Regions from separate parts of the Mesorhizobium sp. M7A.F.Ca.CA.001.08.2.1 genome, predicted to be linked through region 2. Evidence: riboswitches for the same ligand, from Rfam matches in the RefSeq annotation. Region 2 holds a riboswitch; the other holds the start of a gene.
The links. A riboswitch is a leader RNA that binds a small molecule or an ion and turns the genes downstream of it on or off. The one in region 2 is predicted to bind thiamine pyrophosphate.
Positions count from the first base shown of each region.

Region 1: linked by a shared signal. The riboswitch ahead of EN914_RS08365 (YkoF family thiamine/hydroxymethylpyrimidine-binding protein) and the one ahead of thiC (phosphomethylpyrimidine synthase ThiC) in region 2 are both predicted to bind thiamine pyrophosphate.

Region 1 is NZ_RZPW01000092.1:3,928-8,272, reverse strand. It holds gene EN914_RS08375 (ABC transporter ATP-binding protein) at 1-723, opposite strand, end outside; gene EN914_RS08370 (ABC transporter permease) at 720-1,535, opposite strand; gene EN914_RS08365 (YkoF family thiamine/hydroxymethylpyrimidine-binding protein) at 1,577-2,185, opposite strand; TPP riboswitch at 2,176-2,289, opposite strand; gene EN914_RS08360 (hypothetical protein) at 2,362-2,802, shown strand; gene EN914_RS08355 (GSU2403 family nucleotidyltransferase fold protein) at 3,085-4,188, shown strand; gene msrA (peptide-methionine (S)-S-oxide reductase MsrA) at 4,266-4,345, opposite strand, start outside.
Region 2 is NZ_RZPW01000007.1:18,106-22,450, reverse strand. It holds gene EN914_RS01120 (metallophosphoesterase) at 1-475, opposite strand, end outside; gene EN914_RS38985 (hypothetical protein) at 967-1,338, shown strand; TPP riboswitch at 1,540-1,656, shown strand; gene thiC (phosphomethylpyrimidine synthase ThiC) at 1,760-3,595, shown strand; gene thiO (glycine oxidase ThiO) at 3,592-4,345, shown strand, end outside.

The sequences.
Region 1 (4,345 bases), on a different contig from region 2:
GTCGAGGATTTCGGCCTCGAGCGCGCTTGCCTGCCGTGCGGCTTGGCCGCCAAGGCTGCGCGGGCGCGGCAGCGGCACCTTGATTTCACGCACGATGCGGGCCGGGCGCGCCGACAGCACATAGACGCGGTCGGACAGGAACACGGCTTCGCGCACGTCATGGGTGATCAGCAGCGCCGTCCAGCGGTGATGCCGCCACATCTGTTCGAGCCAGCGCTGCATGGCGGTGCGGGTCAGTGCATCGAGCGCGCCGAACGGCTCGTCGAGCAGCAGCATGTCGCGCTGCTGCACCACGGTGCGCAGCAGGGCCGCGCGCTGGCGCATGCCGCCCGAGAGCTGCCCGGGGAAATGTCGCTCGAAGCCGGCAAGCCCGAACTCGGCAAACAGCGGCGCGACGCGCGCCCGCGCCGCCTTGCGCCTGATGCCTTGCACTTCGAGTCCAAGCGTCGCGTTGTCGAGGATGCGCCGCCAAGGCATCAGCGCATCACGCTGCGGCATGAAGGCAAAGCGCTTGCCGTGGTCATCGAGCGGCTCGCCGTCGAAGAACATCTCGCCCTCGCCATGCTCGGCGCCGGTCAGAAGCTGGAACAGCGTCGATTTTCCGGCGCCCGAAGGTCCAAGGATCGAGACGAATTCACCGGCGCCGACGCTGAGCGAAATATCGGCCAGCACGTCGAGCCCGCCGAACGCCTTGCGCACATGCCGCAGCTCGAGCCGGTTCATCGCCGCGGCCCCTTCCCTGCGATTGCCTTGTCGGCTCGCTCCCAGGGCATGGCCAGGCGCTGCAGCAGCACAGTCAACCCGAACAGGACAAGTGTCAGCGCGGCGCTGACACCGACGGCGGCCAGCACCAAATCGGGGCGGAAATTGTTCTTGGCGTTGAGCATGTATATGCCCAGCCCCTTCGCGGCACCGGCATATTCGGCGAAGATGGCGCCGACCACGGCATAAGTGATGGAGATCCTGAGGCCAGCAAAGAAGTAAGGCAGTGCTGAAGGCAGCCGCGCCAGCACGAAGATGCGCCGGCGCCCTGCTCCCATGGCGCGCAGCATTTGGCCGATCTCGGCCTCGGTCGACTCATAGCCCTCGACCAGTGCGACCAGCATCGGAAAGAAGGTGACCAGCGCCACCAGCATGATCTTGGGCGCCAGTCCGAAGCCGAACCACAGCACCACCAGCGGCGCGATCGCCACCAGCGGCAAGGTCTGGCTGACGATGAAGACGGGAACCAACGCGCGGCGCAGCGGCTGGAAGAAGTCGACCAGCATCGACAGCGCAAAAGCGGCGCTGAGCGAACAGGCAAAGCCGAGTAGCGTGGCGCGGATGGTCGGAACGGCGTTGTTGGCCAACGCCTCGCGATTGAGCATCGCTTGCTCGAGGACGCGCGACGGCGCCGGCAATATCGTCGGCTTGATGCCGGAATAGGTGGCATAAAGCTCCCACGCCAGCAGGAGCAACCCGACCGAGACCATGGCCGGCACTGCCTTGGCAAGAAGGCTCGCGATCCGGCGCGAAGCGACTGACGATGAGACCACGGGAGATAACCTTTGACGGCCGCGCGGAAGCGGCGGCAGCTTCAGACAGCCGACGGGCTGTTGGCCGAGACCGTGACGTCGAGAGTTACGTGGCCGGCGCCTGGTCCGAAGCGACAGAAGGCCTCGTCCAGCGCCGAAAAGATCGCACCGGCATCACCGCGCAATTTCGTGCAGAAATGCTTGGAACGCTCATAGACGCCGGACTGCTTGAGAAAGTCGATGCAGCCGTAAATCTCGTCCATGTGGTCGTCGGTGCCCATCACATAGAGCGAGAACTGCGCGGCCGCCGGCTGGCCGGTGACAGCAGCATTGCGCACCGCCGCGATGGCCGCATCCCTGCGCGGGCCGAGTGGCCCGACCGGCCCACCAAGTGCATCGGAGCGGCAGATCGGATCGTCCGGCTCGCCAGGGCAGCCGCGCGAGATGGTGGCGGACAACACGCAATGTTTGCCGCTGCGTGCCGCCGCCACGAAGAGGTCGCGCATGGCAGGAAACAGCACTTCGGGCGGCCCGACCAGCAAGGTCGAGATGTCGTCGGTCTCGATCCTGAGCTTGTCGCGCCAGGGATCGAGCGCGCCAAGCCCGCCAAGGATGACACCGACGAAATCGTCGGTCATGGGATATAGGGAAATCTGTGCGCCTGAAAACACCGCCCGCCTCGCTCCGCTGGTATTACCCAGATCAGCTTCTAGGGTCTGTGGGCTTGCCGCCCCCGTCTCAGCCCCGACCGTACGGAGCACCCCTGTGGATGTGCGCCTTAAAGCATCATTCGGGTTGAAGGGAAAGCCGTTTTTCAGCACACTGCGCCAAAAGGATTGCGCCAGTCGTGGTGCGCCTGAGCGGAATTTTGTCGGGAACCTTCACTGCCGCGACCGGTTGTCCCCATAGTCGCGATGCGATCACCTTCGTAAGAATGAGCGACGAGTTCACAGAAATGGAGACAATGAAAATCCTCGCAGCTTCGGCTCTCACCATTGGCCTGGCGACATCAGCCATGGCGCAAAGTGCTGACGATAACGGTGCAAACGGAGGCGGCAGCGGCAAATCGGTGACGGTTGAGCCGAACACGCCGGCTTCACCCAATACGGTCGAGCCGGACACTGTGGACCCGGGCATAACCAACAGCACGACCGGCATGCCCGATGGCATGAATTCCAACGCGGATGAAAACTGCCCGGCCGGTCCGCAGGGCGCACAGCCAGATGCCAACGGCACCTCGCCGGGCACGGCTTCGCCGACAGTCAACGACAACCATTGCGGCAAGTAAGTTGTCGCCAATTGGAGCGAAAACCCGCGGAGCGAATGCTCCGCGGGTTTTCGGCGCATCGTTAATCGCCGGACAGCGTCTGACGGCCGGTATGCGCATGCCGCAGGAAATCGACGCAGGCGCGCACCGCTGGCGGTGTATGGCGCTGCTTCTGATAACAGGTCGGGCGATTATAAGGTTTTCGCAATTTTCTTATAACCACTTGAAACCAGGAGCAGAAGCGCGCAGTTATAAGAGAACTGCAAATTTCTTATAACGCAAAGACCCTGGTCGGACGCCGCCATGAAATCGATCGATATTGCTTATCGCACTCTGTTCGCTGAACTCGTGCAACGAAGCCTGGATGCCTCGTTCCAAACTGACTTCTCGACGGCAGGCAATTTCGTACGGGTTCCGGTAAAAGGCCGCGACTACTGGTATTTCGAGGAGACCAGACCGAAGACGACAAGACGATATGTCGGTCCGGCCGACGATCCCGAGATCGCAAAACGCGTCGCCGCCTTCAGGGAAATCAAGAGCGATCTGAAAAGCCGTCGTAAGCTCGTATCGACGCTTGTTCGCGAGGCCGGGTTGATGGAGCCGGAAAAATTTACCGGCGATATCGTCGAAGCTCTTGGCAAGGCCGGGTTTTTCCGCTTGCGGGGCGTACTTGTCGGCACGGTCGCATTCCAGACCTACGCCGGATATCTGGGCGTAAGGCTGCCGGGGGTAGCGCTACAGACAGGCGATGCCGACTTTGCCCAATTTCACTCGGTCTCCGTCGAAGTGGGCGACAGTCTGCCACCGATCATGAATGTGCTGCGCGATATCGATCCGTCGTTTCGCGAAATTCCGCACCGAACGGATGCCAATCGCACGACCCAGTTCGAAAACGCTTCCCGCTACAAGGTCGAATTCCTGACCCCAAATCGGGGTAGCGACGACTACGCCGACCACGCGAGCGCGATGCCGTCGCTGGGCGGCGCATCGGCACAACCCTTGCGGTTCCTGGATTTTCTGATCCGCGAACCCGTAAGAACCGTCTTGTTGCATCGATCCGGAGTCCCGGTACTGGTCCCCTCACCCGAGCGATATGCCGTCCACAAACTGATTGTCGCCTCTCTTCGCCAAGCGAATGCAAACGGCGCGGCAAAACGGGAAAAAGATGTTCTTCAGGCAAGCTTGCTGGTCGAGGCGATGGCAACTGCCCGCCGGCAAGATGATCTCGCCGTGGTGTTCTCCGAAGCTTGGAATCGCGGTGCCAGCTGGCGCGATGCAATCCAACGAGGTCTTCGTTTACTCGATCCCGATCGGCAAGACACGGTCGAGACAATCGTTCGAAGGGCACTTTCGGATATTGGTGAAGAGCTCGATGGCTTCACCGACGCGACAAGGCGCGCTGACTGAAGGTGTTTGGGATGCGATGATGCCGCTCGACGACTCCATCGAGCGGCAATGCATGGCAGGACCGGAAGCTGTGAGCCCTACGAAACAGCCTTCTCACGAACCGGCAGCTTCCAGCCTGGCCTGACGAAGTGGCAGGTGTATCCGTTGGGATATTTCT
Region 2 (4,345 bases):
TGAAGTTTGCGCCTGCGGATCCTGTCGGAAGTCTGAAGTGCACGGGTTGGTCCACGGGAACGGTCTGCCAACCCAAGCGGGCGGCTAAACTCGCCATTTCGCTGAATTTCTCAGTCGGTCCAAGTTCGCGCGCGTCATCACGGTTCACATCGTGATTTCCCGGTACGAATATCAACGGAAGCGCCTTTGAACTGCGTCCCTGTGCGCGGCAGAGCAACGTGAAATGCTGGAATGCCGAAGCAATGAAGGTCTTGTCGCCACGGCTCGTGAAATCCCCCATGAAGGCGATCGAATCCAAGGGCTTCGAAGTCGTCAGCCGCCGAAGTTTCGTCAAGACGGCACGCAGCGAAGACGCGCGTAGCTTCTGCGTTATTTTCGGAGCGAACTTGCTATCCTTGGCATCGATGTTGCTAGAGGAAGGATGCCAGTCCGGATAGTGAATATCGCCTACTTGAAGGATTCGCACCCGCCGCATAACTCGCCCCCCTGCCGAGAGCCATAGACTAATCCGTTCGCTTTTGCCAAGCGCGAACGATCATCCGCAGTGTCCTTAACGAGGTAGCCTGCACTTTTCGAGAATTGCCACGGCGGCTATTTTTGGGGTGTGAAGCACACGAGACCCGCGACGTGAGACCCAGTTGCTCAATGCCCAGTTGCTCAATGAGCTTTCTTACGAATAAGGGAGAATTTCCGCGGCCGGACTATCTCTGAGCGAGCGTGCATGACTGCCAACGGAAGGTCTTGCACGCACCCTTGCGATCTTGAGCAATGGTCGCCATGACTTTCTTCTTGTAGGCTTTTGAGTGGCCCAGCCTGCGATCACCAGACCCCACCGATTCTAAAGAGCGTGGCAGATGGGATAGTCGAGGTTGCCCGTGCACAATCACGCTCAGGGCTTGCGCCGCCCAGAGGACACGCTGAAAAGGCAGATTGGGGCGCAAGCACGCCATTCACGAGAGGTTCGACATGAAGACCATGCAAGAAAAAGACATTCCGGCATTCGTACAAGCAGTTGTGGACGCCGGCTGCAACATTTGCGCGATTGGCAACTTGGGATACGTCTTTGGCGATGCTGATTTCACGCCAGCGCAACGGAGGGCCGTCGAGCCACAGCTGCGTAGGATTGCTGAAATCTACGGCGAACGCGATCATCTCATAAACGAGATAGCTGTATATCTGCGGTCGATCGGACGCCATGTCGAGGTTGAGCCGAAGACAGGTATTTCCCGATGGCCCAGATCGCGAGAAGCCGTCTTCCAACCTCTGAATCCTAAAGGAGGTGACCCCCAAGGCCGTTCGTCACCTTCGACCAGAATAACCACATCCGTGACCGCCTGAGCTACTTGGTCGATACGCTCACATGGCCAATACAGTTTCTCCATCCTTCACGAAGCGAATGAGGCTTTGGCCACGGTCTACGGGGCGTGACTTGTCCCCGATGCATGCGCGAGCTCTCCGCCCGGCTGGCCGCCGGCCGTCGCCACCGGCCGAAGGCGCCCGAATGCGCTTGACAAGATAGCGTCAGCCCGTTCAACCTGAGGCATTCACCAGGGGAGTCCCGGTAAGGGGCTGAGATACTGCTGGCTTTCGCGGCGCAGTGACCCGTTGAACCTGATCCAGTTCATACTGGCGTAGGGACGGTGCAAGCGCTTTGCGGGAGTTTACGCCCGAGGTCCTGCTGTAGCAGGTCTACAGAAGCGTCTTTTCATCCTTCCGGCACAGAACTGGGTCTCCAATGCATGAGCAAAGGAGCCTCACGATGAATGCCCTCACTCCAGCCGTGTCGACGGGACCGCTGCCCGCCTCACGGAAAATCCACAAGTCCGGCGTCCTCTATCCGCACATCAAAGTGCCGATGCGAGAAATCTCCGTCCATCCGACGGCGGGTGAACCGCCCGTCACCGTCTATGATCCGTCCGGCCCCTATACGGACCCGACTGTCGAAACCAGCATCGAAAAAGGCCTTGCCCGGCTTCGCCACGAATGGGTCACGGCGCGTGGCGATGTCGAAGCCTATGACGGCCGCCACGTCCGGCCGGAAGACAATGGATTCGCCACCGGCGAGCGCCTGACACCGGAATTTGCGATACGCAATCGGCCGCTCAAGGCCAAGCAGGGCAAGGCGGTGACCCAGCTTGCCTATGCGCGCGCCGGCATCATCACGCCAGAAATGGAGTTCGTAGCCATCCGCGAGAATCTCGGCCGCGAGGTGATGCGCGGCAAGCTGCAACGCGACGGCGAAGCCTTCGGCGCGGCGATCCCAGATTTCGTCACACCCGAATTCGTGCGCGACGAGGTGGCGCGCGGACGCGCAATCATTCCCGCCAACATCAATCATCCCGAGAGCGAGCCGATGATCATCGGTCGCAATTTTCTGGTCAAGATCAACGCCAACATCGGCAACTCGGCTGTCACATCATCGATGGCCGAAGAGGTCGAAAAAATGGTCTGGGCGATCCGCTGGGGCGCGGACACGGTGATGGACCTGTCGACCGGCCGCAACATCCACAACATCCGCGACTGGATCGTGCGCAATGCGCCGGTGCCGATCGGTACGGTGCCGCTCTATCAGGCGCTGGAAAAGGTCAACGGCATCGCCGAGGACCTGAACTGGGAGGTCTACCGCGACACGCTGATCGAGCAGGCCGAGCAAGGCGTCGACTATTTCACCATCCACGCCGGCGTGCGGCTGCACTACATACCGCTGACCGTCGACCGGGTCACGGGCATCGTCTCGCGCGGCGGCTCGATCATGGCCAAATGGTGCCTGCACCATCATCGGGAGAGCTTCCTCTACGAGCATTTCGAGGAGATCTGCGACATCGCCAGAGCCTATGACGTCTCCTTCTCGCTCGGCGACGGCCTTCGTCCCGGTTCAATCGCCGATGCGAACGACGCGGCGCAATTCGCCGAACTGGAAACACTTGGAGAACTCACCAAGATTGCCTGGGCAAAGGACTGCCAGGTGATGATCGAAGGCCCGGGCCATGTCCCCATGCACAAGATCAAGCAGAACATGGACAAGCAGCTCGCAGTGTGCGGTGAGGCGCCGTTCTACACGTTGGGGCCGCTGACGACCGACATCGCGCCCGGCTATGACCACATCACCTCAGGGATAGGTGCCGCCATGATAGGCTGGTTCGGCACCGCAATGCTTTGCTACGTCACGCCGAAAGAGCATCTCGGCCTTCCCGACCGCAACGACGTCAAGATTGGCGTGATCACCTACAAGATAGCCGCCCATGCAGCCGATCTGGCGAAGGGCCATCCGGCAGCGAAAACCAGGGATGATGCCCTTTCGCGCGCGCGCTTCGAGTTCCGCTGGGAGGACCAGTTCAACCTGTCGCTCGACCCCGAAACCGCACGGTCCTTCCACGACCAGACCTTGCCCAAGGAGGCGCACAAGCTGGCACATTTTTGTTCGATGTGCGGACCGAAATTCTGCTCGATGCGCATCTCCCATGACATCCGCGCGGAGGCGCAGAAAGAGGGCATGGCGGCTATGGCGGCGAAATATCGCGAAGGTGGCGATCTCTACATGCCAGCTGACGAGACCGGCGTACCGCTCATGCCAGAGGCGCCGGAACCGTCATGAGGGTTCTGGTCAAAGGGGCCGGCGTCGCCGGCCTCACCGCGGCGTTCGAGCTCGCCGTCCGCGGTGCCGCGGTGACCGTTGTGGAGACACGGCATGGCCTCGGCGGCAATGCGTCGTGGTTCGCCGGCGGCATGCTGGCGCCCTGGTGCGAGCGTGAGAGCGCCGAGCAGCCGGTGCTGGATCTCGGACGCGACGCCGCCGACTGGTGGGATGACGCGCTGCCCGGTCAGGTGACACGGGCCGGAACGCTGGTCCTGGCCGCGCCGCGTGATACTGGCGAGCTTGACCGGTTCGCCACTCGCACGTCGGGGCATCGGCGTGTCGATGACGACGAAATCGCGGTCCTGGAGCCCGACCTCGCCGGCCGGTTCCGGCGCGGATTGCTGTTTCCCGATGAGGCTCATCTCGACCCGCGCCAGGCAATCGCCGCACTTCATGAAAAGCTGGCGACCATGGGTGTCAAATTCCACTTCGGCTGCGACGCCCGGCCTATTTCGGGTTTCGCCCGTCGGATAGACTGCATGGGAATGGCAGCGGCCGATGACAGGCTGCGCGGTGTTCGCGGCGAAATGCTGATCCTGCGCACGCCTGATGTCTCGCTGTCGCGGCCGGTCCGTTTGCTTCATCCACGCTTTCCGCTTTATGCCGTGCCGCGCACCGACCACCGCTTCATGATCGGAGCGACAATGATTGAAAGCCAGAGCGCCGGACCGGTGACGGCGCGTTCCATGATGGAGCTTCTGGGTGCCG